Regions from separate parts of the Shewanella sp. N2AIL genome, predicted to be linked through region 4. Evidence: predicted binding sites of a transcription regulator. Region 4 holds the regulator's gene; each other region holds the start of a gene.
What was found. Region 4 encodes sigma-54, which starts transcription at its own class of promoters, with help from an activator protein. Its sites were predicted from a motif close to GTTGGCACGNNNNTNGNNT; they were not measured.
Positions count from the first base shown of each region.

Region 1: a site for sigma-54 is predicted at 5,048-5,066, ahead of MO387_RS01160 (BON domain-containing protein). Genes of this name have one in related genera too.
Region 2: a site for sigma-54 is predicted at 4,693-4,711, ahead of MO387_RS17045 (YccF domain-containing protein). Genes of this name have one in related genera too.
Region 3: a site for sigma-54 is predicted at 1,577-1,595, ahead of MO387_RS16805 (superinfection exclusion B family protein). Genes of this name have one in related genera too.

Region 1 covers NZ_JALBYT010000001.1:236,463-244,280, forward strand. The annotation lists gene MO387_RS01140 (TonB-dependent receptor) at 1-1,063, opposite strand, end outside; gene MO387_RS01145 (polysaccharide deacetylase family protein) at 1,407-2,534, shown strand; gene MO387_RS01150 (hypothetical protein) at 2,749-3,534, shown strand; gene MO387_RS01155 (DUF3224 domain-containing protein) at 3,689-4,111, shown strand; gene MO387_RS01160 (BON domain-containing protein) at 4,458-5,012, opposite strand; gene MO387_RS01165 (glutamyl-tRNA reductase) at 5,343-5,798, opposite strand; gene MO387_RS01170 (sigma-54 dependent transcriptional regulator) at 6,047-7,417, shown strand; gene MO387_RS01175 (DUF4937 domain-containing protein) at 7,607-7,818, shown strand, end outside.
Region 2 covers NZ_JALBYT010000033.1:29,958-37,775, reverse strand. The annotation lists gene MO387_RS17070 (AMP-binding protein) at 1-645, shown strand, start outside; gene MO387_RS17065 (PGPGW domain-containing protein) at 747-1,019, opposite strand; gene MO387_RS17060 (transporter substrate-binding domain-containing protein) at 1,290-2,036, shown strand; gene MO387_RS17055 (M14 family metallopeptidase) at 2,211-3,239, shown strand; partial or broken gene MO387_RS17050 (alpha/beta hydrolase) at 3,236-4,206, shown strand; gene MO387_RS17045 (YccF domain-containing protein) at 4,196-4,603, opposite strand; gene MO387_RS17040 (pyridoxal-phosphate dependent enzyme) at 4,889-5,893, shown strand; gene MO387_RS17035 (hypothetical protein) at 5,986-6,246, opposite strand; gene MO387_RS17030 (hypothetical protein) at 6,547-6,720, opposite strand; gene MO387_RS17025 (ChrR family anti-sigma-E factor) at 7,541-7,818, opposite strand, start outside.
Region 3 covers NZ_JALBYT010000032.1:33,065-40,882, reverse strand. The annotation lists gene MO387_RS16810 (ATP-binding protein) at 1-1,468, opposite strand, end outside; gene MO387_RS16805 (superinfection exclusion B family protein) at 1,637-2,248, shown strand; gene MO387_RS16800 (DUF3149 domain-containing protein) at 2,390-2,521, opposite strand; gene MO387_RS16795 (bacteriohemerythrin) at 2,835-4,424, shown strand; tRNA gene MO387_RS16790 (tRNA-Leu) at 4,711-4,796, shown strand; gene MO387_RS16785 (hypothetical protein) at 4,845-5,753, opposite strand; gene MO387_RS16780 (hypothetical protein) at 6,199-6,627, shown strand; gene MO387_RS16775 (GIY-YIG nuclease family protein) at 6,627-7,463, shown strand.
Region 4 covers NZ_JALBYT010000011.1:83,193-91,010, forward strand. The annotation lists gene MO387_RS08745 (OmpA family protein) at 1-460, shown strand, start outside; gene MO387_RS08750 (molybdate ABC transporter substrate-binding protein) at 720-1,556, shown strand; gene mgtE (magnesium transporter) at 1,654-3,018, opposite strand; gene MO387_RS08760 (HPr family phosphocarrier protein) at 3,359-3,634, opposite strand; gene rapZ (RNase adapter RapZ) at 3,621-4,475, opposite strand; gene ptsN (PTS IIA-like nitrogen regulatory protein PtsN) at 4,472-4,915, opposite strand; gene hpf (ribosome hibernation promoting factor) at 4,918-5,205, opposite strand; gene MO387_RS08780 (RNA polymerase factor sigma-54) at 5,234-6,712, opposite strand; gene lptB (LPS export ABC transporter ATP-binding protein) at 6,820-7,551, opposite strand; gene lptA (lipopolysaccharide transport periplasmic protein LptA) at 7,548-7,818, opposite strand, start outside.

The DNA.
Region 1 (7,818 bases), on a different contig from region 4:
ATTTCATATTGACCGCGTGGCGCACCACAGGGTTATAAATAATCGACGCATACGCTGGCAGAATCGTTGCCGATGCCGTGCCGCCTTGGGCATTGTTCACTACGTTGGTGGAGCCTGAACCGCGCGCGCCAACGGTTAAGAAGTTGTGGTTTACGTGGGGGATATCGAGTTCAAAATTAAAGTAATCTAAGGTAAATTCTGTTTTTTCTGTCGGTGCAAATTGCAGTGTGACTTGGGCACTGGTCCGTTCACGTTCAGCCCTAAATGCCTGCGAGCCAATGCCCCATGCACCTACGGTAGATTCTTGATTTTGCGCGGGATCGGCAGCGAAGTATTCATAATAACCGCTGAGTGATTCCAGCACTTGGCGGCCACTGGTAATTTTTTCTACTGAATAGGCGCCTAAAATGCCAAACTTTTCGTCGTCATTTTTCCAGCTTCCGAGGAAAGAACCACTGGGGTCCGTTTCATCGTAAAGACTGCTTTGGCTCAGCTCGCCAGCCACTTGATAGGTGTGGGCATCGAGATCTAAGGGCTTGCGGGTTTTGAGATCAACAGTACCGCCCAGCGCACCTTCTTCAAGTCTCGCGGTCGGGGTTTTGTGCACTTCAACCGCACTCACTTGCTCTGCCGACAACAATTCCATATTGAAGGTCCGCGTGGCGGGACCCAAGTCATACCAAGAAGTGCTGGCAACGGTTTGACCGTTCAGCAAAATACGGCTCTGCTCTGGCGCTGTACCGCGAATAGTGACACCGCTTACTTCGCCGTATTGCCTATCGACTGTGACTCCTGAAATTCGCTGCAGCGCATCACCGATGTTTTTATCGGGAAACTTACCTATGTCTTCCGAGGTGATGGCATCGACCGTGGAGTCGGCGAAACGTTTGGTATTCATCGAGGCTTCAATCGAGCGACGTATGCCGCGTACTTGGATCACCTCCATATTTTCTGCCGTTGCCTCTTGTTGCTCCGCCGCGACTGCGGTTGAGCTCATCCCGAATAAGGCGTTAGCGATACACAATGCGAGCAAAGAGCTCTTAAATAGTTGACCTTCTGACATGTTATAGCGTCCCTGTAGTGCTTTAGTGTTGTTTTTTTCTCCAGTTAACTTACCTGTTATCGAATTGTTGATGCGGTACTTTTCACACTAGGATTGGTATTTTTCTATTGTGTTTAACGCGAGGGCGGCGGTGATTTCAACTTGAATGCTGATGGGAGATTTATCGACTTAGCGTAGAAAAGTATGGCTTGTTGCTAGGATGGTATAACTAACGCCAGCTGGATTACTCACTATAGAGATGCCGAGCGAATGAGTGCCGCCACTGTGTACGAGTTTAGACACAATGGGCATTAACTCATTAATTTTAAACATTAGCTTTAAGCATTATCTACAGGATGAGATCATGAAACTGAAATCGATAGCCGCCGCAGTTGGACTTTGTTTAGCGAGCTTAAGTGTTGCCCACGCCAGCGATAAAACCATTTACCTCACCTTTGATGATGGTCCAATTGATGCGACATTAGGACTGTTAGACGCCTTAAAAGACGCCAATATCAAGGCGACGTTCTTTATCAATGCTTTTCATATGTATGGCGAAGGGGATGAAAACGAAGCGTTAGCGGCTGTCGCCTTACAACGTTTGCTAGACGATGGTCATATTCTGGCAAACCACAGTTACGATCATATGCTGCATAACTGCACCGATGGTGTGCAATCGGGGGCAGTTTATTGCAATCAAGTGGGTCTCTGGCCAGTTAAATCCTATCAAGATGCGGCTACCGACTTTACCTACTTTGTGACGAATACCGCCAAAGTGGTTGAACTTATTCCTAATGCCGCCAGTTATCCCAACAACAAGATGACTAAGTTGGCGCGTTTGCCCTATACCAATGGCTGGCGAGTGAGCAGTAAACTCAAAGGCGACGGCTTGTGTGCCACCTCTGATACTGTGCCGCCTTGGGACCCTGCTTTTGCTTGTACTGCTGAAACCTCTACCAACAGTTCGCAAGTTGCGGTGCAAATTCAAAACATGCTCGCCGAGAGTGACTATAAGATATTTGGTTGGGACTTTGATTGGGGGCCAGAGGATTGGGGCGTGGCTTTTCCCGCTGAATCTATGGCCGATGGGGTTGAGCTGGTGGATAAAATCAATCAAGTGATCAACACCTGTGCTGGCACCACAATGAACCCTCTTAACAGTCGCACGCAGAACTTAGACTGTAGCGATGGTTTGCACGACGGTAAAGTGGTGATCTTGACCCACGACTTCCTGTTTGAAAATGCCCACCGTGGTCAAGGTGCGACCATCAACTTGCCTAAAATTAAACGCTTTGTGGAAGAGGCGCAGCGCCAAGGATACCGTTTCGACACGCTAGATAACTATGCCCCCGCTTGGCAGGATCAGCATGATTATCAGCAGCCTGATTTTGTCTCGTATCAAGATAAAATCTATTCCTTAGTGCAAGCCCATTTCTCCCAAAGTAATTGGCAACCGAACCAAACCCCAGCCTTGTGGAAAAACGAGAAGTAGCTAAGTCTTGGGCTGAGTATTTACTCGGCCCATTATGTTTGCCGAGTAAAGGGTATGTTGCTGAACTTAGCCTGACAAAACTCAAAATAGCGTCACTTTTTTACACTTTACCCACTCCGCTTTAACTCAGTATCTGTAATACTGCTCCAACATTGATTTGAAGTTGATCAGTGTTAGAAAAGCAGCGCACAAAGCGCGCGATTGGGGAGAGAAAATGAGTACGTTTGTAAAGTTAACCTTAGCGGGCACCTTAGTGATATTAGCCATACTCGCCGCCGGTATTTACCGTTTCAACATGACCAATGATGATATTTATATGGTGATGGAAGATGGTAAGGTCATGCAATACGACGAGGCCATGGCGCAGGAAAAAACGCAGGCACAGGCCAATGAGGTTGAAGTGGTGACACCGCTTGAGGTTAAGCCGGTGGCGAATGCGTCGGAAGTGATGCTTAAACTCTTTAGCTTAAATACCGCTAACCAGTTTGAAATTACCTTACCAGAGGGCGATAAATCGGTTGCCTTGACCCATTTTATTAAGATCAAGCAAACGGAATTTGCGATGGGCGATTATCAAGATGGCGAGGTAAAAGGCCGAGTATTACTGGATTATTTGCGCATTACGCCGTTAAATTTCGATCCCGCTTTAGAGCCCGATACCCAGAGTAACGCGCCAATTCAAGATGATCCTAAAATGCAGACTATGCCCTTTGTGGCACCGTTTATTGTGACGACTCAAGGTTCGGGGGCATTTTGGTATCTTGGCTTGTTTAGCCTCGATTTTGAACACAATAACTTGAAGCATTTAGGCAGCGTCATGCTGGGCGATCGCATTGAGGTGGACAATATTGAACCTGTTTATCCCTTCGAAGCCCCATTCAAAATTGCCGTGACTTATCGCGATAGAGCGCCTGATCAACCTATGTCTGAAAGCCCTGAAATCGTCAAAACCTTAGAGGTGACAGTCAGCGAAACTGGCATCACTAACATAACTCAGTAGTGAGTAGTCGTGCGCAACGGGTCGGGAGTAAATGCATTATGGATCTGTGCAGGCTTGTGCTAAGTTATTTTTCGTTCCGTGTGTGATGCTTGCCGCAGCGGCAAGCATTCTCGGGTAGATAGACTTGGCATAATGTTTTGACAAGGAGAGTGTCATGCAAGTTAGCAAAATCACTGGGAAATTTGATGTTAAGCTCACTCCAGATAGCACCTATGCTACGGGTGTGGGCGGTGTGACGCTTGGGCGTATGGGTTTAGATAAAACCTTTTATGGCGAGCTTGAGGGCCGTAGCCAAGGGGAAATGCTCAGTGCAATGACGTCAGTCAAAGGCTCGGCTGGCTATGTGGCGATTGAGCAAGTGGTTGGCAAGGTGTGTGGTAAGCAGGGGAGTTTCGTGCTGCAACATTTTGGCATTATGACCGATGGACAAAACCGTTTGATCTTAGAAGTGGTTCCCCATTCCGGCGCGGGCGAGTTGCAGGGATTAACGGGCACTATGGCCATCAGTATTGAAAATGGTCAGCATTTTTATGAGTTCCAGTTTGGCTTTGAAGCCAGCGCTGAGCCAGCATTTTAACGCGACTTCAGGCATGATTGTTTTAGGCATGATTGTTTCTGAAAATATAGTTTCAGGCACTATTGCTTAAGGTGTTATCGCTTCCAGCATTAGCCTGATGTCGTTCAATTTTCCTACCTTGATTTCGTTTTCTCAAACCTAGTCTTATCTACGTGGCCTAGAAGACCTTGCTTGATTGAGTGAAATAATGGACATAAAAAAACCAGCCTAGGCTGGTTTTTTGTTATTACTTTTTCTTATCAATCGAGTTCAAAAGTTGAGGCAAGATTAACGCCTGGTACTTAACTCTGACTGTTAAAGCGCTACTTTTGAAAGCTAATTTCAGAAAGTGCAGCTTTAGCTAGCGTTAAGAGGCTTTTTTAACGACTTTGATTTTATCGACAACTTTTTTCACATCGTCGGTATTCTCGGCAATTTTCAGCGCTAACTGACGTTCGGCATCGCTAGCAACTTCACCTTTTAAGGTGACGATACCATTAGCGACATCCACATTAATCTGGGTGCCGGAAACATCGGTTGAAAACAGTAAACGGGTTTTGACGACTGTGGCAACCTTAGAATCGGTCAAAGTCGCGACAACTTCACTGGTGCCTTCTTTCTCATTCATTACAGTGAGTTGGTTATCGACATCTTTTACGCCGTCTAAACTTTTGATCAGTTCAGTGGCAAGAGCTTTATCGACACTGCTTTCCACTTTACCCGTTAACGTCACGTTTCCGTCTTTAACATCCGTTATAATGTCAAAGGAATTGAGGTTAGTGTTGAGCAGTAAAGTGGTTTCAGCTTTACCATCGATCCACGCATCCTTAGCCCCGTCCTTCCAATCTTGAGCCGCTGCGACATTTAAACTGATTGAACCGACAAGTAAGGTCGCTAGTACTGATGCTGTTGTGGTTTTCATAATCATATCCTCCGTTATTTTCTCGATGTTAGATAATGCGTGAATCGTGCCAATATGGTTAAAGTGTTGATTTTAAAGCTTTTATGTGCTGTTTTTGATATTTTGACAGAAGGAGTCTTTTGTTTAAGTCGGTCTTTTTTACCGACAAAATGTAATTTTTTCTGGCAAGCCGAGTCATCTTTAAAGCATAAAAAACCGCACGACTGTGTGCGGTAAAGTGTGTGCGAAATAGTGTGTGGAGTTGCGCGGTGCGTTAAAGCTGGATATTGCCAGGTAAAGAGGCTCATACTGATGCGCACTGATACAAACTGATGTAACAAGTGCAAAGGATTAACCAGAATTGAGCGAACTCATACCATCGCAACTGATTTGCAGCCAAGCTGCGCCTTCTGCAAGCTGATTGGCAAGCTGTGGCTGATGTGCTTGCCTTACTGCTTGTTTCATCTGGATTAACACTTGTTGTTCAATGGCGACAAGTGCGGCCATCGCTTGTGCCATATGGCATTGTTGCAGCAATTTGGTCACTTGAGTATAAGTCACTGGTATTGCATGACTTAGACCATGAATAGGCTCACCAGTTAGAGGGCGCAGCTGTTCAAAACGCGTCAACATTCGTTGGTGGATATTCGCTTTGGTCGAAAAAATACGCTTAAGGTTATAGTCTTCGACGTACGTCATTGCCTGATTGTAGAATGTTAGCCCTTCTTGATTGAGCTTTATTATTTCATCAATCAAACTGATATCGGCGCGGATATCAGTCTGATGTTGCACAACATTAGACTTCATGAATGCCTCCAAATGCCAGTGTTCGGCACAGTCCTGTTTAACGGTTTGGCTTAACTAATTGCGTTTCGTTCAGCTACCATGCATATTTTGTTCTCATTTTTAATGGTATGTTAACAGGCTGATTTTTAGGCTGATATTCTCGGTTACTTGCGCCATCCTCTTAGAATATCGGCAACTATTACCGTTGCTGTTGTTAAAATTTCACGACTGACATACAGTAGCCCTTCATACACAGGGAGTGGGATAGCATGGCTCGATTGACACTTTTTTATCACCTGCAGGATGTAAACGCCGAGCAAGCTATCATTGAACTCGCCGGCGCAGCCGACTTTAATAAGCTACGCAGTGTCGATGATTTACCTTGGATAGAGCAGCTTGAGGCGAACCACATTGATGTTGCCATCATTGAGCTGTCCAGCCTTAGCCGTGAGGATTATCTTGGGCTGCTGGACAATACGGCCTTGTCTAATATCGAGTTTATTTTTCTCTCCGATGGTCAGCCGAACCCCAATCTTGATCAGTTAATGTCGAATTTTGCCTGTTATCATTTTCGTAAACCCTACGATATGACGTTGATCAGTGACATCTTCGCCGATTTTGCCCAGTATCTAGTGTCATCACCAATCCGGCCTCGGCCTTTTTCCAGCGAGCTAGACCAATATGGTTTGCTTGTCGGTTCCTCTGCAGCTATGCACAAGCTGTATCGTACGATACGTCGCGTTTCTGCGACCGACAGTAATGTGCTGATTATTGGTGAGAGTGGCGCAGGGAAAGAGCTCGTTGCCAATACCATACATCTTGCCAGCCCGAGATTGAACGAGCCTTTTATTGCAATTAACTGCGGTGCATTAAGCCCTGAGTTGGTCGATAGTGAGCTGTTTGGTCATGTCAAAGGCGCTTTCACTGGTGCGAATCGCGATCACAAAGGCGTATTTGATCAGGCAGAAGGTGGAACCTTATTTCTTGATGAAGTCACCGAAATGCCGATTGAGCATCAAGTGAAGTTACTCAGAGTGCTTGAAAATAGCGAATATCGTCCCGTTGGCGGTGCCAAAGTGCAGCATGCCAATGTGCGGATTGTGGCGGCAACTAATCGTGATCCCATAGTGGCGATTGAGGCTGGGCAATTTCGCGAAGATTTGTATTTCCGTTTGGCCCAGTTCCCTATCCGCGTTCCGCCATTAAGGGAACGTGGCGATGATATTCTCGGGCTAGCGCAGCATTTTCTTGCCTATCGTAATGTGGCCGAAAAGCAGAATAAAAGCCTCGCTGAAGACAGTGCGCAGATGATTGCGGCATATCCTTGGCCAGGGAATGTGCGTGAATTAAAACATGCCATTGAGCGAGCCTATATTTTGGCAGATCAAGAGATTTTACCCAGTCATTTACAGTTGCCACAGGCAAGTGAAATGGGGACATCTTGCGATGACCAAGTCGTTATCCCGCAGGGCATGCGTTTAGATGACTTAGAAAAAATCGCCATTTATCAAGCATTAGAAACCACTCAAGGCAATAAAACCGATACCGCCGAGCAACTGGGGATCAGCGTAAAAACCCTCTACAACAAGCTCAGCAAGTACGAGCAGCAAGTCGAAGCGGGTGAATCGACGGTGGAATAGTTTTTTGCGCTCAAAAGCCGTAGATGTGAGTGAATTTAATATCTCATTGAGCTTTATCCTGCGGCTTTAGCCATCTTAAGCGTACCGTTGATGTGGTTGCTAGCAAGGAGGTTTAAGCCAAGTGGCATCGGCTCTTTGGAATTGGATTTCACTACGCTAGGTCACTATTTGCAGCGTTAGGAGCGAGATTTGACGATAGTAAAGTTGATTACTTGTCAGGTTGAAAATGAACAAGAGCAAGATTTTTCTCAAAGCCAACAGATATGGAAAGCGTTGAGCAACCGCATAGTTTTTAGAGGCCAGTTCGGTGGTTGGAGTCAACTCGAAAGGCAGGCGATTATTGTGGGCGTATGGCAGTCACTCGAGGATGTTACGGCTTTCATGGGGTCAGTTCACGACGA
Region 2 (7,818 bases), on a different contig from region 4:
CTAATTGGTTATGGTCAGACTGAGTGCAGTCCGCTCAATCATATTACTGAAATTGATTCGCCAGTTGAGAAACGGGTGCTCACTGTTGGCCGTGCTTTGCCCCATACCGAAGTGAAAATAGTCGACGAATTTGGTGAAGTGTTGCCAATTAATCAACCCGGTGAAGTCTGTAGTCGGGGATATTGCATAATGCAGTGCTATTGGAACGATCCCGAAAAAACAGCGGCGACCATAGACAGTGCGGGTTGGCTACATTCTGGCGATATTGGCCAAATGGATGAGCAAGGTTATGTGCAAATTGTGGGTCGGATTAAAGATATGATCATTCGCGGTGGCGAGAATATCTATCCCCGTGAGATTGAAGAGAAACTTTACACCCATAAAGATGTGCAGGATGCGGCGGTTTTTGGTGTTCAAAGCGATAAATACGGGGAGGAAGTGTGTGCTTGGATTAAAGTCCGCTCAGGCTCCGCGATTACCGAGGACGATATTCGTCATTTTCTTACCGAGAAGTTTGCCTACTTCAAGGTGCCGCGTTACATCAAGTTTGTGGATCAGTATCCAATGACAGTGACGGGGAAAATTCAGAAATTCAAAATGCGTGAGCTGATGTATCAAGAGTTATATGAAGATATTAATGCTTAAGTGATGTGATTTGGCGAGCCTGCTTTTTCGACTTCAAGCCGCACAATGCGGCTTGAATTTTATTCAGTCTATAGATGCCGTTTAACCTACAAGTGAGCGAGTTAACGGAAGAGTCGACGGGTCATGCCATCAAGCCAAGCCGCACTTTGAGTTAACTTTCGCTGACTACGACGCAGCGCCAGCTTTGCCCACGCATATTGTGTGCTGAGCAGCGCCAATCCTAAGATAATCAAGAGTAAACCTGGGCCGGGTAAGAGTAAAAAGACTAGCCCAAGCAAGGTTAAAGCTGCGCCAATCACAGTGATCCCTGCTTTAGTTATCGCGCCTTTTGCATGGGAGGACGGCGCGAGATTGAAAAAGGTAACTTTGCGCATAGGAGTTGGCCTCATGGTGAGTTAATTGAATCAAGATCTACTGTCAACTGACTATCAGTTGTGTGCTAACTGTATATCAGTTTTCAGTCTAATCCTTTGCTCATTTATTGGCAGCTTATGTCGTCAGCCTAATTGTAACAAAACTTCACTTCCCCGCAGTGGCTTCATGGCTATACTAAAACCAGAGAAAAAATCTTGGCAGATAAACACTAAAGCTCAATTTGTCGATGATTTACTAGTCAATCCATTCTGTAGGCTAAGGAGTCCCAAATGGTTCGATGGCGTTCAATGCTCCTTGCGTGTTGCCTTTTTTCCATGGGATTGAGCACAGCGAAAGCGGATACCTTAATGCTGACATCCTTACTTTGGCCGCCTTATTCTGGGCAGCAATTAGCCGAGCAGGGCGCGAGTATTGCTGTGGCGCGGGCGGCGCTCAAAGTGATGGGGCACCAATTAGAAGTGGATTTTTACCCATGGAGCCGCGCTGTAAAGCTCGCCAGTATGCCTAATTCTGACTATCTGGGTTATTTCCCTGAGTATTACTTTGAGACTGAAAAGTTTGTTTTTTCTAAATCGATTGGCGACGGTCCTTTGGGACTGGTGGAGCAAAAAGCCCATCCTGTGAGTTGGAATTATGTCGAAGATCTGAATCGCTATACCTTAGGTGTGGTGAAAGATTACGTGAATACTCAGGCGTTAGATCGCATGATTGCCACAGGCGTTCAGCCGACTGAAGCGGTGACTTCAGATGAGCACAATATTAAGAAAGTGGCCGCAGGCCGTATTGATGCGGCGGTAATCGATGTCAACGTGCTGCACTATTTACTTAAGCAAAAGCCCTTGCAGCCATTGGCGGACAAACTGCAAATCAACCGCCAAATTTTAGCGAATAAGCAGCTTTATATTGCGTTTCGTAATACCGAAGAAGGCCGACGTTGGCGGGATATTTTTGATCAAGGCTTGGCGCAAATTGATGTCGAAACCATCATCGGAGAGCTACTGTATCGTGAAGACTAATGCATAATTTAGGTTAGTGTGCTCTCAATTTCCCCCCTTATTTTTTCCTCTATTTTCAGCCAATTCCTCTCAAAATTACATCAGATATTCCGCTTGTCATCATTCTGTCTTTGTTCACTATTAGCATCACCTTAACGGCATGAGTTGCTTTCTCATTTTATTGATTAAGGTGACATGAATAAACTTCCCTTTGAGTTAGATACGCTGCAACAACTCATTGATACTCATCATCTTAAGTTGCAGTATCAAATTCTTGCTGACATCCCATTTCGTCACGAACATTTTCCTCTCTACAGTGTTGAACTGGGCGGAGGAGAGAAGCCCTGTCCGACAGTACTCTTTGTGGGCGGCGTGCATGGGGTTGAACGTATTGGCTCTCAAGTCATCTTGGCATTGCTGAACAGTTTGTTGCAGCGGCTGGTGTGGGATAAGCATCTACAACAGATGTTAACGGGCGTGCGGTTAGCTTTTGTGCCTGTGGTGAATCCCGTTGGTTTATTTATGGGAACGCGGGGCAATGGCAATCAAGTGGATTTGATGCGTAACGCCCCGATAGAATCTAGCGAAAAAGTCTCTTTTATGGTCGGAGGACAGCGGATATCGTCGCGGCTGCCTTGGTATCGCGGCATGGGGGGAATGGAGCTTGAAACCGCCGGTTTAGTTGCCTATATACAGCAATTGCTGAGCCGCAGCACCAGTTTGATTTCCCTCGATGCTCACTCAGGCTTTGGCTTGAGTGATCATATTTGGTTCCCCTACGCCCATACACGTACCGCCTTCGAAAATGCCAATTATATTTTTTATCTAAAACAATTATTTGAACAGAGTTATCCCCATCATGGCCATTATCGGCTCGCACCCCAGAGTCAGTTTTATCGCACCCATGGGGATATTTGGGATTACCTCTATCGCCAACATCAAGTGGCCGATCCCCATGCTCAGGTACCGTTTCTGCCTTTGACATTGGAGATGGGATCCTGGGCTTGGATAAAGAAAAACCCAAGGCAAATATTTAATTTTGCAGGTTTTTTCAATCCGCAGAAAACACATCGTCACCACAGAATTTTACGCAGGCACACAGTGCTGATGCAATTTATGATGGAAGCGGCCTACGCCCAATCGTTAGAGCAGTTAACCCCTGAACGTTTGACTGAACTCACTGAGTGCGCGCGGCAGTATTGGTATCGGGAGCCACAGTCATGACAACTTGGGTGTTATTGCGGGGATTAATGCGTGATCAGCGCCACTGGAATGGCTTCGATCAGCGACTGCGACAAAAGGGGCTGCGAGTACTGACACCGGATTTGCCAGGTAATGGGACGCTATCCCATGAACTAAGCCCACTTAAGATTGCCGATTATGCCCATGCAGTGTGGCAGCAATTGGATGAGCAGGTGCAAAATGGAGAAGCCATTTACCTTCTCGGTTTGTCTATGGGCGGTATGTTAGCGCTAGAAATGGCGCGCCAGCGACCTTGGCAGATAAGGCATGTATTTGTACTAAACAGCAGTGCGGCTAATTTATCGACGTGGTATCAAAGATTTAATCCACTGAATGCATTGAAGGCGTTTTTCTTGCGGGCTCGGGGTAAAGCTTTACATCCCATCGAGTCGACGATAGTGCGTTTAACCAGTTTTCGTCATCGGCGAGACTGCGGTTTAATTGCCGAATGGAGTGAATTTCGCCGCCAATCGTCGCCAACTATCCGTAACGCCTGGCGGCAACTGTGGGCGGCTTTTCAATATCAATGTCCATTGACCGTGGAAGTGCCGATAAGTGTACTCTGTGGCGACCGTGATGCGTTGGTGAGCATGGCATCGAGCAAAGCCTTGGCACAGCACTTTCACACGGATTTGATAGTATTAGCGTATTGCGGCCATGATGCGGCCATTGATGCCCCTGCAAAACTGGCACATTATCTGTTGGCAATTGTGGCGCCGACTAAGCCGCAAACTGAGGTTCAAGAGGATGATGAACCTGCCCATGCTCAATATGTCCATACTCAATATAGTTGCAATGATTTACTGGAGGAGGAAATGGCCTTCATTGAGGCGATATTTTCAGAATGGGATGAAAAAGCGCTATCCATTCTCCACAGTAAATCATCGACAGTAAATCATCAGCAATGAACAGCGCTAAGACGGATAACTCACTGCCTATTAGGCTTTAGCCACAACGGTTTGGCCTATCGGTGTTAGGCTGAGTAACGCCAGTTTAAGATGCTGTATTCCAAAGGGAATACCGATAATAGTCACAAAACAGGCTAAGGCATGGACCAGGTGGCCTATGGCTAACCAGATCCCAAACAGCAAGAACCAAATAATATTTCCCACCATGCCTAGGGCACCTGTGCCTAAATCGTCACGTCCGGTTAAGTGACGACGGCTGATTTGTTCTTGACCAAAGGGCCAGAAGGTCATTTCACCGATAACAAAGCAGGCGCGGCCAAAGGGAATACCAATAATGCTGATAAAACACAGGATACCAGCGAGCCACCAAGCGAGTCCCATCACAAATCCACCGAGCACAAACCAAGCGATGTTGAATATTAAGCGTAATACTGCCATTGAAAACTCCTTATGTTACTTTTTTAGCCTTTATCGTCAGCTCTAATGAATGCCGTTAGCTTTGATAAACTGAATATATGCCAATGACTAAGCGAGAAACGTGCCAATTATTTTATTTTCAAAAATCAATGTCTTACATCCACCTGTTTAAGCTTCATTTGTGATTTTTACTAATTCTTCGCTAAATTGCTAATTTCTTAAGAGCAGAAGAGCAAAGGCGGCGTTACACTAGCCATTCCATCCAATGGCTTAAAAGCCTGAGTATTTAATCGTTTGAGTAGCCTGATGTTTGCAAATTCCCCCGTCGATATTTTTGCCTTTGCTGGTCGAGAAATATTTCTAAAACGTGATGATTTATTGCATCCAGCGTTTAGCGGCAATAAAGCGCGTAAATTCGGCTACTTTTTAGATCATGAGTTTGCAGGCATCAACAAGGTGATAGGTCATGGCTCACCCTTAGCAAACTCTTTGTATTCCCTATCTACATTGGCCAAGATGAAAGGCTGGCAGTGTGATTTTTATGTTGACCATATTGCCAGCCAGATTGTTAAGCATCCCACGGGGAATTACGCTGCGGCATTGGCAAATGGCGCCAATATTATCGACTTAAGTGAGTTAATGGCGCAAAAGCTGGCGTTTACTCAGTCGCAGGGTGAACCTCAGGTTTTATCTGGCCACAATGTTAGTTGTGAACCTGCTTTGCAAACGGGTGGTGCGCGACTGAGTTGCCAAGAGTATATCGAGACTCAGATACTCGCGAATGAACCTACGGCGCTTTTTATCCCAGAGGGCGGTCGCTGTTCCTACGCTGAATACGGGGTAAATAGACTGGCGCAAGAAATAGTGCAATTTGCGCAGGCGAATGATTTAGTCGATTTAACAGTATTTTTACCGTCGGGGACGGGGACGACGGCGTTATTTTTAAATCAGTACTTTATTCGTCAGCAAACGGCGATTCGCATCGTGACTTGCGCCGTGGTGGGCGGCGATGATTATTTACGTTTGCAATTCTCTATGCTTAATCCAAATACTCTCGAGCATCCACAGATAGTGAATGTCGGCAAAAAATATCACTTTGGTAAACTCTACCCAGAATTTTATGCCATGTGGCAGCGCGTTTGTGCCTCAGGTATTCAATTTGAACTACTCTACGATCCCTTAGGTTTTATTGTGCTTGAGGATTACTTACAGCGTAGTGAATTAGGTCATGTGATGTATTTGCATCAAGGCGGAATATTAGGGAATGAGACCATGTTGCCGCGTTATCAGCGTAAATTTTCTGGAGTATGAGAATTTTCAAAGAATAGTAATATAACCAGCGCAATAGATTAAGACCGCTTTTTTAAGACGGCAGATGGTTTCTTAAGACAGTAGATAGTTTCTTAAGATAGTAGATGGTTTCGCTTAAGGATTTTATAGGTACGTTGGCCTATATTCTCGAGGTTTTTTAAATCTTTTAGGCTAGGTATTACATCGCTAAACTGCCAATAGCTGATTTCAGCATCTAACATTTCCAGCATTTTTTTCGAACAACCTAAACATTGTCCTTGGCACAGTTGTGCTTCCGTTAAATTGAGCGGAATTGTCGCTTTGATCTGGCTTATCAAGCTTTGCATGGCGATTTGGGTATTGGGTTTTGGCATAGGTGAGGTGCTGTACAGTATTCATGGGGATGAATATTAGCGGATGCTGCAGTGGAAGTAGGTGAGCTAAGCTGGATTTGACTCATTTGGTTCGGCAGGTATCTGTGTGAGAGAGATACAGCCTGAACCAAATGTGTTCGTCATGATGACGTAAAAAAGGATAGCGTGTTCGTGACATTCGGCTATCAGTTTACTTAAGTGCTCGGTACTGCGAAGAGAATGGAAACCGATTAAATACACTTGAGCAAACGGGGTATTACAGTACTTATTTCTAACTTATCGTCTAATTTACTTTTTGACTTATTTGTTTGCGGACAATAACCATTTCATAAAGCTTATGGCTTCTGTACGCTTTGAAAAAGTCTGTCTGTTTTTACCTTGACGATCGGTAAAAGCAATTGAGGTTTTATTTACTGAGATTGAATCTACAGGGAAGTTCACTGTAATTTCATGTCCATTAATTTTGTATGACATATGCCACACTCCTTTTTGTTAATTCACCCATAGGTGAGATAGTTGTAACTATAAAATATCCTTAGCAATTTGCGAAAGATTCGTTCTATTGAGTATCGAGGTTACCCCATCTTTGATTCATTAATCAAGAGATGCTTAATCGATAAATAATACATGCTGTCGATTATGCCAATGGACTAACTTGATTCTGCCAGTTGACCATAGCTTAATGACAATACTATGACAGTGTGGAGAACAGTAAGTTCACAGACATAACCACATGATTTTAGTGGTATCGAATGCTTGAGCTTATGGGGTTTTGCTTGTAGTAGGCTTTCTTTATGAGGACCGAACTCTGATTGCTAATAGTCAGGCTGGTTTAAAAAGGTAAACAACAAGGTGTTTCTCAAAACGACGTGCAGTATATCAATAAAAGTAGCTTATGCAAGTTTAATTTTTATTCAATGTGATTATTTGTTGATTGATGTTGAGTTAACGTGAATTGTTTCTAGCTATTCATTTGATTTAAAGCATAAAGCTCGGTATGGGGCATATTCTTATTTTGTATTTAGCGGCAATGCTGGGTGTCCATATTGCGGCTTTTTAGGCGAAAAGGATGTGGCTACTGTTAGCCAATTGAATTAAAAATTCTAGCAAACTGAATAAAAAACTCATGCAAATAGAATAAAAAATCCCACTGAAATAGGTTATTTCAATGGGATTAATGGCTGTCATTTAGTAACTGAAAATTTAGTAATTGAAGATTCAGTAACTGAAAATTTAGCAGCGGACTCATTTTAAAACGGAGTAAATAAGTCATGTTAAAGCACTGGCTACAGGCTTAATAAATCAGTTCACCTATGGGGTTAAGCAACTTGCTTAGGCCTTTGGTAAAATGCAGCGGCGCATCTAACACTGTGTAGCATAAGCAACCGTCAACGGTTTTAGGTGAGTGGTGATGTTGGCTATCGAGCACAATAAAATCACCTGGCACATAGTCACCGTTAATATCCGAAAACGCTCCCGCTAACAATAGGGTTAACTCATAGCCCTTATGGGTATGTTGGGGGATTTCACCTTGCGCATCTATGTGTAACAAGCTCGCGCGGGTGTTCATTT
Region 3 (7,818 bases), on a different contig from region 4:
TGCCGCCTTTATTACGATTCGTAGTGAAAAATGGCTCGAACATGTGTTCAGCGACATCGGCTGGAATTTCTAAGCCATTATTTTGAATGCTAATTAGAATCGACTCTTCGTCCACTGTGGCGCTGATGTGGATGAGATTATCTTCACGTCCTTGGAAAGCATGGGTAAAGGCGTTCGACAGAATATTGCTGACGATTTGATTTAATAAACTGATATTGGTTTGAATATTGAGTGTGGGTTCTACGCTGATCTCTGTTACCGCGTTGACATGCGGATGCATAATTAATGTCGACTCTAAAATCTCGTGGAGTTGCTGACTTAAGTTACAAGGTTGGTGTTCTTCATGACTGCGATCAATGGCGATCGTTTTGAATTTTTGGATCAAACTACTAGCTTTGGTGATATTGCGGACTATGAGTTCACAGCTTTCTTGATACTCATTAAGGATCTCATTGATTTCGTCTAAGGTGGCTTGATCGCTGTGGATCAGATCGATCAGTTCTTCAATATGGCTCAGCTGTGCACTCGCCGCCGTCAAACAAATGCCAATCGGCGTGTTGATCTCGTGGGCAACCCCTGACACGAGTCCTCCCAAGGCCGCCATTTTTTCTTGCTCAACTAACACTTGTTGCGCCCGTTTTAGTGCGCTAAGGGATTGTTCTAGTTCTATGGTCCTTTCTTTGACTTGTCTGGCGAGTTCTTCTTTATAGCTACGTTCGAGCTTGAGTAGCCGCTCTCTGTCTTCTAGGGCCGTTTGCAGTTCAGCCTTAGATTTCTTTAAGGCGCCAAAGGAGCTTCTCAGTTGTACTTGCATGCTGTTGATGGAGTCGGCGACTTGTTTAAACTCATCAATTTTTTCTTGGCGGGCAAATTGCAGCGGCTCGTATTCTTGATCTAGGTCGATATATTTGCAGTATTGACTGAGTTTATCTAAGTGCTTGGTGATATTGAACCATACTAAAAACAGAATAAATCCAGCAACTAAGAAGGTCTTTATTCCATTAGAGAGCAGAATGATAATGGCTTTATCATACAAGCGCTGATAGATGGCATCGACATCGACTTGTATTTCAAGTGTGCCGACATTAATGCTCTCGGTCGGGGATTTATAAACTAGCGGGAAGGTTTTATCTAAGGAGTGTTCTTGCTTTTGCTCGCCTGCATTCCATGCTTGGCCGCTGTCATCTTTAATCGAAATGTAGTTAATATCGGGCAGCTGAATTAAGCCATTGAGCTGAGTGTTAATCAGCCGCTCGTCAATCACCCAAATACTGGCGGCGAGCACATCTAAATTCACTTTTTCCATATTGGAAAACACTCTGTCGATACGCACAACGTCATTGCGATAATCACTGATCAATTGATACGCAGTGGTGATTAAGGTGATAACAGAGCTAAAAAGTACAATAGACAAGGTCAGGTGCCTGCCTATGGGACTTTTGATAAGTTGGCTAAAGAATGTCAGCATCTTAAATTTTCTTTATGCAATAGCGGCTTGAGATGCTTATAAGCATAGACCTACAGATCCAGAAAGTGCATTTTCTCGCAGATAAAATCAATGAAATATGTCTTCATTTGTGGCATTAAATTTGCTTTGTAGCCAATAAGTTCAATTTTTTGTCACTGGGATAGCACTATGTTTAAACTCAAGCTGGATTCAGTTAAGTTTTTTAGCCCGAAGAAAATGATGTTTAGAGTCATGCTGTGGCTAATGGTGAGTTGTACTGTCTTACTCCTTATTCCTCCTAATGCGTTGGCAGTGCTGGCGCTCGATAAATTTGTGCCCGAACATGCTCATTTTGTTGGATTAGGTCTAATTATCTCTATCGCCTATTTTTTGAGTCAGCTGATTAACTTAGGCTTAGATGAATCAATTCGTCATTTAAGTGATAAGCGCGTTATTGAGACGATTGAAGCTAAAGTGAACTTGCTTGATCCCGCTGAGCGGGCGTTAGTCAGAGAGTTTTTTCTTCAGGGCGCCACGATTTTGACTCTGCCGCAAAATGAGCCTGCCGTAAAAAGTTTATTGAATGCCTGTATCTTAGAAAAGCTAGGGAACGAGCGCCATTATGCGATTCAGGGACCGACAGCCGATTATAAGATTGCTATGAAGGCTCGCATGTACCTCAACCGCGAGGTGCTGCGTTTACCTGCGGGTGAGCCGAGCCAAGAGGAAATGCAGTCGTTGATTAAGGCACGTCCGCAGTTTTTAAATGGCCTAGTACAAAACAGAAAACACGCTGCATAGGCGTGTTTTGTCTCGCTCGCATGAGTACTGGCTTAGGTAAGTTGCACTAATCGGAAAAGTGAGATAACAAAAAATGGGGGTGATAAAAACCCCCTAGATTTTGCATTTATACAAGAACATGAAGAACAACTGGAGCAAAAACTATTGTTTCGGTGCCGACTTCACAATGAACATCCAAGTGATATAGGACACTATCCCTATTGTGCTAAAGATAACGATCATTGAAAGTAAGCCTATGGGGTTACCAAACATTAGATCTAACCAAAATGCCATGACTGAAATCCTCTTTCCTGTGAAGTCCTCTCTAAATTAGCGATATTCGATAGCCAAAATACTGATCTCGATCAATAAAAAATCGACATAGGAATACAAAGCGATAACTCTTAGTTAACTCTGTGATCTTGGTCAAGTTTAAGGCTATGCTTAACAGTGATGAGTTCAAATAATTTGGCTTTGTTTCATCTTCTGTTAGCGTCTAGGATTAACCTACTCAATGAGTTCGTTATTTATTTAGTTAACGCGCATTCCATCTATTCGCCCTTGTTTAATATGAATGCGGCAATATCAGTTTTTAAAGGAGTAAAAAATGGATTCTAATAAAAGTCGTAAGGATTCAATGGGATATAATTCTATCTTTGCGCCACTGCTGTTGCTGATTTATCCACTCTATTGTTTAGTTGCCACAGGGCACTTTGTCGCCATCCTGTGTTTAAGCGCGCTCGCCGGCATTTTAATTTTCAACATCAATAAATTAATTCGCAATTTAAGGCAGCTTGAGCGCGCCGCCCATCATTTAGGCGAAGGGGATTTAAGTTATCAATTAGAAGAGAAAGATGCGGGCATCTTCATTAAGGTTGTGCATAGCATTAATCGCATGGGCGAGGATGTTAGCCGCACCATTTTATCTTTGTCTGATACCTGCGAAGGCATGAAAAAAGTCGCCTCAGATATTAAGGTCATCAGTGAGCAGGCCAAACAAGGTGTGTTAGAGCAAGAGCATCAAACTGAACTGGCCGCCAGTGCGATGACGCAAATGGTTTCAAGCGTGCAAGCTGTGTCGCAAAATGCAGTCAGTGCGGCGAAAGCTGCCGACATTGCCCAAAGTTCTGCTAAGCATGGCGACCAAATCATGAATGGCATAGTCACTAAAATTGGCGCTATGTCAGAGCAGATCCATAGCACTCGAACCGTAATTGAGCACTTGGCCGCCGACAGCAACAATATCAGTAGCATTATCGAAACCATTTCGCAGGTGGCTGAGCAGACTAATTTACTCGCCTTAAACGCCGCCATTGAAAGTGCGAGAGCCGGTGAGCATGGTCGCGGCTTTGCCGTTGTCGCCGATGAAGTGCGTAATCTTGCGAAACGGACATCTGAAGCCACGGTGGAAATCCAACAACAAATCGCCGCATTACAAAAAGGTGCACAACATGGCGTTGAAGTCATGTTGAAAAACGTGGTCATTGCCGACGAAACCGCTGAGATGGTGAATCAAGCCCACAGCGCGCTCGGACAAATCGTCACGCAGGTAGAGACCATTACCGATATGTCCCATCAAATCGCCACGGCATCGGGGCAACAACACACAGTTGCTGAAGAGATAAATAAAAATATCACTGTGATGGCAGAGCTCGCCCTAAGTAATGCGTCCCACACCAACAACACTAACTTATCGAGTTTGAAAGTGTATAACATGTCGCAGGAAATCGGCTCCTTGCTGCACCGATTCCATGTGAATGCGGCATTTTTTAATTCGAGTCAGGCACAAAATAAACTGTTTGTGAAATGGGGGCCTGAGTTAGACATAGGAATGCCAGAGATCAATCGTCAACATCAACGATTAGTGTCGCTGATCAATGAATTGCATCGCACATTAAACGAAGAGTATGGACTCGAAGCCATCAAACGTATCGTGCAAGGGCTGGTGGATTACACCGCCAATCACTTTGCCTATGAAGAAGAGCTCTTTGCCCGTTTTGGCTACCCACAAACCGACAGTCATAAGGAAAAGCACGGCAAGTTAGTCGGGCAAGTACTTGATTTTCAAAAGAGGGTTGTAAAAGGGGAAGATGTTGCCGACGAATTAATGACTTTCTTGAAGGCTTGGCTGGTTAACCATATCCAAAAAAGTGATAAAGAATATACCGCCTTTTTGTTATCCCATGGCGCAGAATAACCCCAAGAGCATGATTTTTGAGCGGTTAAATGCTATTTGTATTAAAGTCGCGGCAAAAGACTTGCCATTGTCATGGGCAAAGGTATAATTCCCAGCACTTAGAGACAGCCAGTTGTTTTGATTGCTTCTAAGTGCATATTTGATATGCCAGTGTGGTGAAATCGGTAGACACACGGGATTCAAAACGCACTGTGTTTAAATGATATAACACATTTAAAACAAAGATTTACGGAATAAAAATCTACTCTAAAATTGTTACATAGTGTTGTAGAGTAGTACAAAATTTGGCGCTGTGGTGAAATTGGTATACACGCGGGATTCAAAATCCCGTTCTGAATAAGAGTGTCGGTTCGACCCCGACCAGCGCTACCAGTTATCATAAAAAACCCGCATTTCTGCGGGTTTTTTTATGTTCGAAATTTAAACTTCTTCAAGCTTCTCTAAACGAGCTATATCATCAGAATTCATTTCATCAACATGAACAGCTTTATCATTGACTTTTTTCTTTTTTCCTTTTTCCTTTTCCTTTTCCTTTTTCATTTTATTTATAATTTTAACTTTATCAATATCATCAATTTTTTCAAACTCAAAACCTGAAATATGATTTAAACTAACAAGTTGATCTAGAGCAATTTTTAACTTTCTTTTTTTCTCTCTTGTTTCCATGTTCGAGTGACCAAATCGTTCCAAAAATTTATGTAAATCAACATAAAAACAGCTCTGATTTTTAAACTTTTTAGTCTGTAAAAATAGATATACGGCCTTTGCATATTGAGTTTTTATTTTATAATACACAGTCAAATCGATCAGTTCTTCAGAAAATTCGGCAGTAGCTATTACGCCAAGCTTTCGACTCAGCTCAATTTTAATCTCTTTTGTATCAGTATCGTAAAAAGTACTTTCAAATAGCGGAAAAGACAATCTGGTTGAATATTTATCTACATCATCACATCCTGATTTATAATAGAATAACTCCACATGACAAAACTCTAATCGTTTTATTCTCTTTACTAATACTTTTCTTTTCGCTTCAGTTCTAGAAGCTTTGGACAGTTTTAACGCTTCAAATAACTCTTTATCAGTTAATGTAATACTAAACTTTTTCGACTGTTGATATTTGCTAACTATAATTGCAAATAATGGGAAATCATCAGATGCATTAAGTTCTAAACCATTATAAATTATTCTCTCGTATTTCGTTCTTGAAACTTCATAGCTAACTAACTTTCTTGATTTTTCTTCGACATTATAATTTGACGTTGCAAAAATCGGCGCATGTATAATGGATGATAATTGCATAGATTCCGTACTTTTTTTAATTTTTTTCATTTTATATATTCTTAGTTAGATAATTAATTGTTATCATACTGAAATGTTTTGTCAACACCTACACACAATAAATCTTTAATCATCAAAATAATATTATTAATGAGTGATAGTTATAAAAATTTATACTGATTTGTCACATTTTAGATTCTTCACCAGTTTTAGAATGTGAAAAACAAAACATACTACTCTGCGACTAGGTGTTAAAATTTTACTATCATACTCAACGTAGAACACTTCTGGATATTTGTGAGTTAAGTAGTTTTCTAGTTAAATAGTTTCTAGGTTATAATTAAATAGATTAATCTAAGTGTGGGAGATTACTTAGTCAAATATCTAGCTTTAGCTGTGAGCTTCAGCAAGTTTACTATCTCGATCTCTCCAATCATGGTATGCTGTATTTTTTGTTAGATGTATAATTAAGATGTTTTCAATACAGGAGCATAGCATGTCATTTTTTAATTTTTGGACCAAATCAGGTGCAGTTATTACCCTCCAAGATGTTGGTATTTCTAGTGAGGAGGCTAGATCCATTATTGGCAATACTCCTAAGTATTTCATTGACGATGTTAAGCTGTTAACTAAAAAGTTGAATAGAAAACAAAAAAATATTGCATTGGCGTGGGGGGCTCTTATTTTATTTCAAGAGAAAAACGGTAAATATCAACACTTAGTAAAGATACAAATGTTGTCTAAAGGCTTTAGGTTTCATATCCTAAATGATTTCACGTCCGATGAATTAAAAATAGTTTATCATCAAGTTATGCAACTTGTGTATAATGTTCTCGGTAAAAAAGTCACTGCTGAAGATTTAATGACTGAAAATGAAATGGTAAATAGTTTTGATCTAAATGAACTTAAAGAAGAGTTTCTCTAATGATTCATTATATTTATCATATACGATTCAAAGAGCATGATCATGATGTGAATTATGGATATATTGGACTTACCAATAATCCAAGCAGAAGAAAAGCTGAACATTGGGCGTGGTTAGCCATAAACGCACATAAAAATCATAAACTCCAAAAAGCATTTAATGAAAGGGAACATGATTTAGATTTAGTTATTTATAAGTCTTTTGAAACAAGAGAGCATGCCGCAATCCTTGAAGAGTCACTACGTCCTTGTAAGAATATCGGATGGAATATTGCTGTTGGTGGTGAAAAAAGTTTTGCGGAAAGGTTTGATGATAAAAAATTTAATATCGAGAGTGAGTTAGTCGATCATCGGCAATTAAATAATAAATTTAACTTTTCAAATGAAAGGTTTTCATTAAATAAAAAGGTATTTCGCTCTATTTTTAGACCACTTATAAATCGTTGGCGCGTAGCTAATCAAGCTACTGTTTTACAGAATCTACTTCTACTTCAACCACATTTGAAAAGCATTGATGTTGCTAAATTGTCAAATGAATTAATTTGTAAAGCATGGATAGAACAACCTTGCATTTTTTTGGGTAAATGGGGCGCGGTGCCTCATGATAGTATATCGGCTGCATTTGCACTTATATTGGCATTGAAAGATAAAACTTTACCAAGGGATTTAAGGTTACACTTATTAATTTCTTCAGGTTATTTCGTTGAGGAATTTTTGGTCAATGGTAGGCTCTATGGCTTTAATTACGTAGACGCATTTTTTATAGAACAAATTCTTGAAAATTATTTTTATTTCAAATTTCAGGATGGTACATTATTGGATAATGAATTAATATAGTTTTACAGATTTTAAGTTCTCCTGTAAATTATTTTGCATAATTAATATTTATGGTAAATAGTAGGGTCAGCTATTGCTTTTTTCACTCATTATTTTTATGTAAAATTGCTGATTATCATAATTCGCATTTAGAGGAATGGACATATTTGGGGGCAGGAATGACGGTTAATAGTTAATATTACTAAGTGTTAATATAGTAAAAAGCAACACACAAACGATGATTTGATTTTTATCAAAAATAAAAAAGCAACACACAAAACATAAAAAAGTGACACGCAATATATAAAAAAGTTACCACAAAATAATCAGTACAGCCCTTGGCGTGACTGGACTTCAAACTCTGTAACAGTCTTTA
Region 4 (7,818 bases):
AGGCGCTGCAGTCGGTGGTGGTATTGGTTATTACATGGATGTGCAAGAAACCAAATTACGCCAACAACTTGCTTCAACTGGCGTGAGTGTAACCCGTAGCGGTGATAACATCATTTTGAACATGCCTAATGAAGTCACCTTCGGCGTAGATCAAACCGAGTTAAGTGACGGCGCTAAACGCGTGTTGAACTCAGTGGCGCTTGTGGCCAAGGAATACAGCAAAACGCAGCTTAACGTATTAGGTTATACCGACAGCAGTGGCTCAGACTCGTACAATTTACGTCTGTCACAAGTGCGTGCGGGCGAAGTGGGTAATTACTTGATGAGCAAAGGCGTCGCCTCTGCCCGTGTAAAATCAAAAGGCATGGGTGAAGCGAGTCCAATTGCATCGAATGCCAATGCCAATGGCCGCGCCCAAAACCGCCGTGTTGAGATTGTATTAACGCCGACGGGTCAGTAGTTCAGCATTATCCGTTTTACAAAAGTCGCCTGAGGGCGACTTTTTTGTGTCCGTGTTCGGGATATTTAGCCATGAGTGCCTCGCGGATTTTAGCTAGACAATTTGTCCTTGCTAACCTGTGTTATGGGTGATCTACACCACAATCACATCACAGCGGTTTGCCTTGGGATGAGTTCAGCTTGATCCCTTTATCGATTTCACGTTCTGTATGGGGATAAGTCACCAAAATGACTTTTAGCGCCCAGAGGAGAATATGATTATGATAAGCAAACACCTGTTAGTCGCCTTGAGTTTAAGCCCTGCCATCATGGTGGCTGCTGTACAAGGAATACCGATGAAAGCCGAAGTGACCACGGGCGCTGCGCCGATAGAATTGCGCGCCGCTGGCAGCTTAAAAACTGCGATGAACGATATTATTGCCGCTTATCAAGCACAGTCGCACACGAGTGTTACTGCGCAATATGCACCCTCAGGTTTATTGTTGAAACGCATTCAAGAGGGCGAGAAAGTCGATATTTTTGCCTCGGCCAACATGAAACATCCGCAGGCGTTAGTGGATGCGGGTCAGGGTAAAGCAGTGCAAATGTTTGCCCGTAATCAACTCTGCGCGGTTGCCCAAGATAATGTCCAAGTGACGAGCGCAACGCTACTCGATACCTTGTTAGATCCTAAGGTCAAAGTTGGCACTTCAACCCCGAAAGCCGATCCGGCGGGGGACTATGCCTGGGCCGTTTTTGCTAAGGCAGAAGCGGTAAAACCCAATGCGAAAGTCGCATTAGAGACCAAGGCATTGCAACTGACGGGCGGCCCTGAGAGTGCTAAACCGCCTAAAGATCGCAATCCTTATGGCTGGGTGATGGAAAACAAACAAGCGGATATCTTTTTAACCTATTGCACTAATGCTGTGCTAGCTAAACAAGAAGTGCCGAGTCTACAAATCATTGACTTACCGCAGGAGCTCGCCGTGGGGGCCGACTATGGTTTACTGGTTTTACAAGGCGCTAATACTGCCGCTAAGCCATTAGCTGAGTTTATTCTATCGACAAAAGGCCAAGCGATTCTGAGCAGTTATGGTTTTCAACCTCCGGCAAAATAGCCTTATTTAGTTTTTCAGCGAGATAAAAAAACGGCATCCTTTTTGGTGCCGTTTTTGTTATCAACTCAAACTGTAAAAGCGTTAAAGAATTAGTGCGTTAGTGCATCAGGTAGAGCGTGGCTAATCCGAGGAAGGCGAACAGACCAACCACGTCAGTGACTGTGGTTAGCACCATGCCGCCCGCGAGGGCAGGATCGATTTTAAGGCGTTTTAAAATCAATGGAATACTCGCACCTGCAAGACCTGCCACTGTCATATTGATCAGCATGGCGCTACCAATTAAGCCCGCCAGTGCCATATCATCCTTCCACAGCAATACGGCAATAAACACCAAAATCGACCACATTAAGCCATTTAGAAAGCCAATCGATAATTCTTTACCAATAAGCCAACGGGCGTTGCTTTGGCCTATATGGCCTAAGGCAATACCGCGGATCACGAGCGCTAAGGTTTGATTACCGGCCACACCGCCCATGCTAGGGACAATTGTCATCAAGATAGCGATGGTAGCAAATTGCTCGATAGTGCCTTCAAACATATTGCTGACAGAGGAGGCGAGCAGTGCAGCGAACAAGTTAATCGTGAGCCAGAGTGAGCGACGTAGGGTACTTTTTAGCACTGGGCCAAAAGTATCCTCGTCATCGTCCATCCCCGCCATCCCCATCATGGAATGCTCGGCGTCTTCGCGGATAACATCGACCACGTCATCGATTGTGATCCGTCCTAGCAGCTTGCCATCGCTGTCAACGACGGGAGCTGATACCCAGTCATTGCGTTCGAATTTCTGCGCCACTTCACTGTCGGACATGCTCACCGGAATACTTTGGATATCGGGGTCCATGATGTTGCGAATTGTGGTGCTTGGCGCGCAAGTCAGCAGATCTGCCAGCCTGACACCGCCGAGCACTTTGTCCTGTTTATCGACCACATATAAGGTATCTGTGGTGTCGGGCAGGTTGCCCCTTTGACGAAGATAGCGTAGCACCACATCGATATTCACATCGGGTCTTAGGGTGACTGTATCTGTGTTCATCAAGCTGCCGGCGGTCTCATCGGGATAGGATAAAGCCTGTTCTACCCGCTGGCGGTTTTGTTCTGTCATCGACTGCAGCACTTGCTTGTAAACGGCGTCGGGAAGACTTCGCAGAATATAGGCCAGATCATCGGTGTCCATGCTCGCCGTCGCTTTCGCAACCCGCTCAGGACTCATGCTGCGGATCAGCGGATCTTTGAGTTCCTCGCTTAACTCGTCGAGTATGTCGCCTATTTGTTCCTGATCGATAAGCTGCCACAGCACTTGTCTAGCGCTGGGGGGGGAGGATTCTAAGATCAGCGCGATATCGGAGGCGGCCATTTTTTGCAGCATGTTACGCACGTGCACAAACATGCCACTGCTAAGCGCTTGATTTAACTGGTCGAGACTATGTCCGGTGTGATCGTTTTCTGAGTTATCTACGGGCATTTGTCCTCCATAGTTGTCCGCCACTGTGCGGCAAATTGGTTCGAGAGTGCGCTGCTTGGCGCAGGGCTGAGACTTAGCGGTGACTTCGCGATAGTTATGCTTCAGTCACAGATAGAGAGCTCTGGCATAGATCATGCGTTTTACGCATAGATTAAGGCGGCTAAGACTAAGGTGAGTCAGCGGTAATGCTCGCTAGTGTAATCGCCTATGGTTCGTGTCGTCGAGCGACAAATGTGTCGCCAAGCTTTTGAAACGAGATGTGAACTGCACAAATCAGCAGTGCTAAATGTGAGGTGTACTAATCTGAGTGCCTGTGTGGAACGCTGAGTATGAAATCAAACTAACAGGCTTCGTCAAACTTAGCGTCGATTAAGGCACAAATGGCATCCAAAGCGGGTTCAGCATCTGGGCCTTCGGCGATAAGTTTAATGGTTTTACCCATGCCAGTCTCAAGCATCAATAAGCCGAGCACGCTGGCTGCGGATGCCTGTTTATCGCCTTGTATTAAGGTGATGGTCGCATCAAACTCGGATGCCAGTACCACCAACTTAGTGGCGGCACGGGCATGTAATCCCAGTTTGTTACAGATGGTGATCTGACGTTCAAGCTTTGGCATTATTCAGCTCTCGATGGCGGGCATAAACTTTATGTTTACCGTTACTAAAGCGTTTAGCCAATTGCTCTGCGACGTAAACCGATCTGTGTTGTCCACCGGTGCAGCCAATCGCCACAGTTAAATAACTGCGATTGTTGCGTTCGAGATGCGGCAGCCAAGTTTCCAGTAAATTTTCGATTTGCCAGATGAACTTATTCACGAGTGGTTGACGATTTAAGAACTCAGCCACGGGTTCATCTAAGCCAGTCAATGGACGCAGCGCCAGTTCCCAGTGTGGGTTAGGCAGGAAGCGCACATCGAACATAAAGTCGGCTTCGGTTGGCATACCGTGCTTAAAGCCAAAGGACTCGAAGTTAATCACTAACTCTTTATCGACGCTGCCGAGCAGAATTTGTCTCACTTGATCGCTTAAATCATAGATATTCAGATTCGACGTATCTATGTAGTGATCGACCAGTTTTGACATAGGCTCGAGCAGCTTCCCTTCCAGCTTTATCGCTTCTTGCAAAGAGACTTGGCTCTTCGACAAAGGATGCAAACGGCGGGTTTCGCTGTAACGCTTGAGCAGAATTTTATCGCTGGAGTTAAGGAAGAAGCTGGTTAACTCAGTATCAGGAGGCAGGCTCGCGAGTTGCTTCACTAAGACTTTATCCTGCTCAGGCATATTACGCACGTCGACACTGATGGCGACGAGATCGTTACTGCCTTTGAGTTGCTCAAGCAAAGTGCCGATTAAGGGCAAGGGAAGGTTATCGACACAATAATAGCCGAGATCTTCGAGTACCCTTAGGGCGACAGATTTGCCTGAGCCTGAGCGGCCCGACACTATGACCAGTTTCATCCAGTGATTACCTGATAGAGTTCCGTTTCATCATGCGTCTTGCGTAATTGCTTTAATATTTGCTTGTCGCTCAGCTTTTCGGCCATGCAAGACAAGGTACTTAAGTGTTGCTGACATTGGTCAGCAGGCACCAGTAGTGCAAATAAAATATCAACAGGTTGCTTATCGATAGCATCGAATGCTATCGGCTCTTCACACTTAATGAGTATGGCAATGGGCTGATCTATATCGGCTAGTCGACCATGTGGAATGGCGATGCCGTTACCTATACCTGTGCTCCCCATCTTTTCGCGCGCCACTAGGCTTTCGAATATCTCTTGAGATGAGAGGGTCGGGTACTGGGCAGCGACTAAGTCGCTGATGAGTTCCAGTACCTTTTTCTTGCTGCCCGGAGTGGCGCAGGTAGTGCACTCCGGCCGCAGTATGGTACAAAGTTCCATTATTAGTGTTTTGTTAACTTCTCTTTGTGTTTAATAACCTGACGATCAAGCTTGTCAATCAGGGCGTCTATAGCGGCATACATGTCAGCATGCTCTGAAGTAGCAAAAACTTCACCACCGATAAGATTTATTCTCGCTTCGGCAATCTGTTGCATTTTCTCGACATTGAGCACAACGTGCACATTATTGATCTGTTCGAAATGGCGTTCAAGTTTTGAAAACTTTTCTTCTACATATGCGCGTAACGATTCGGTAATTTCGACATGGTGTCCACTCAGGTTTATTTGCATAGAAACGTCCTCCGATATCCACTGTAGGTTATAAACTTTTACGCTGATTAGAAGGCGGAATGAGCATAGCCTCTCGGTACTTCGCAATGGTTCTGCGGGCTACGTTGATCCCTTGTTCTGCCAGAAGTTGTGCCATCTTACTGTCGCTCAATGGTTTTTTCTGGTTTTCCGCTGCAACCAGTTTCTTAATGAAGGCTCTGATTGCTGTGGATGAGCACTCCCCACCATCGTCAGTACCGACGTGGCTAGAGAAGAAGTATTTTAGTTCAAAAAGTCCCTTAGGGGTATGCATGTATTTCTGTGTCGTCACCCGTGAGATGGTCGACTCATGCATTTCTACCGCTTCGGCAATATCGTTAAGCACCATAGGTTTCATGGCTTCTTCACCGTATTCGAAGAAACCTTGCTGATATTGCACTATGCAATTCGCAACTTTAAGTAAAGTGTCGTTACGGCTTTCTAGGCTTTTGATAAACCATTTAGCCTCTTGCAGATGGCCACGAATAAACTGGCTATCGGCTTGGTTTTTAGTACTGCGCGCCATCGATGCATAATGTTGATTTACATTGATTTTTGGCATGCAGTCTGGGTTAAGTTCAACCACCCAGCGGCCATTCTTCTTCGACACAGACACATCTGGGATGACGTATTCGTCATCGTTGGGCGTAATCAATAAACCTGGGCGGGGATTGAGGGTTTGGATAAGCGCGATGCCGTCCCTTAATTCATCCTCTTTTAATTTAGTCTTACGCATCAACAATCTAAAATCGCGGGCGGCGATCAGATCTAAATGATCTTTGATCAACATGCGGGCATTTTCTAGATGGGGAGTGTCAGCGGCGAAATGCGACAGTTGGATCAGCAGGCACTCGCTTAAATCGCGGGCGGCCACACCAATGGGATCAAAATGTTGAATGCGCTTGAGTACGGCTTCGACTTCGTCGAGTTCGACCTCAGGATTACCCATAGCTTCGAGGATTTCATCAGTGCTTTGGGTGAGATAGCCCTGATCGTCGATGGCATCAATAATGGCGGTAGCAATGGCTAAATCGGTTTCAGAAAACGGCGTGAGGTTTTTTTGCCATTCTAAGTGCTCATACAAGCCTTCACTGGTCTCACCTTGGAAGGGCATATCATCTTCACGACTGCCACCGGGGCCAGAATTAGGGGAGGCGGTGAACACTTCATCCCAGGTGGTGTCCATGGGGAGTTCGTCGGGCATGGATTCTTTGGTTAAGGACTCTGCCGTGTCTATGGTGGAGCTGTCTTTCTCTGGCGGCAGAGTGCTCGATTCACTGAAATCCGTATCGGAAAGCGTTTGGTTTACAGGGTCTTTAGTGGCGTCGAATTGATCCTCTTCCAGCTCGAGAAGGGGATTAGAATCTAAGGCTTGCTGGATCTCTTGCTGCAGTTCTAATGACGACAGTTGCAACAGACGAATGGCCTGTTGTAATTGTGGCGTCATGGTTAACTGTTGACCCAGTTTGAGCTGGAGTGACGCTTTCATGTTACCGCTGATCCCTACGTTATTATTGTTGGATGAGGTCGCTTGTTATCATCTTGAGTGGAGCCCAATGCTGGCACAAATTGCCTTCATTGGCTCCGCTTGATTAACTATAGCCTGAATTGTTCACCTAAGTACACAGCCCTAACTTGCTGATTGTCTAAGATCTCTGCAGGTGTTCCTTCGGCAATCAGGTTTCCGTGACTCACAATATAGGCATGTTCACACACATCTAATGTCTCGCGGACATTGTGGTCTGTGATCAACACGCCAAGGCCACGACTTTTGAGCTGTTCGATAATCTTTTTGATGTCGATAACTGAAATAGGATCGACACCCGCAAAGGGTTCATCGAGCAAAATGAACTTAGGATTTGCTGCTAACGCCCGTGCAATTTCGACACGGCGACGTTCGCCCCCCGACAATGACATGCCTTGGCTGTCACGGATGTGGGTGATGTGGAATTCTTCGAGCAGATGCTCGAGTTGTTCTTCCCTTTGCTCTTTCTTCAATTCTTTGCGCGTTTGCAGTACGGCCATGATGTTGTCATGGACGGTCAGCTTACGGAAGATACTGGCTTCCTGCGGCAAGTAACCTATGCCTTTGCGGGCGCGCAGGTGCATAGGATCTGCGGTTAAATCATCATCGTCGATAAAGATGTGGCCTTTATCGCTTTTAACCAGACCGACGACCATGTAAAAGGTGGTGGTTTTACCCGCACCGTTTGGGCCGAGTAGGCCAACGACCTGACCGGTTTTTACCGTCAGACTGACGTCTTTAACCACTTGGCGACTCTTATAACTCTTCGCCAGATTTTGTGCTCTTAGGGTGATTTGGGTCATTTAGAGTCCTGCTTTTTCACAGGTTTATCCGCTGGCGCGTCTGGTTTGGCATCATCTTGATAGCTTTCTGGCTGAATAATAGTGATCACGCGATCGTCACCACTACCTGTGCTTTCTGCAATCAATTTTTGCTGGATGATGTTATAGCGGATCACATTACCCGTCACTTGGCTACCTGCTTGATCTAACGAAGCTTGGCCTTTCAGTGTCAGGGTGCGGCTCGCCATATCGTAACGAATTTCTTTCGCGCTCGCCGAGGCTGGACGG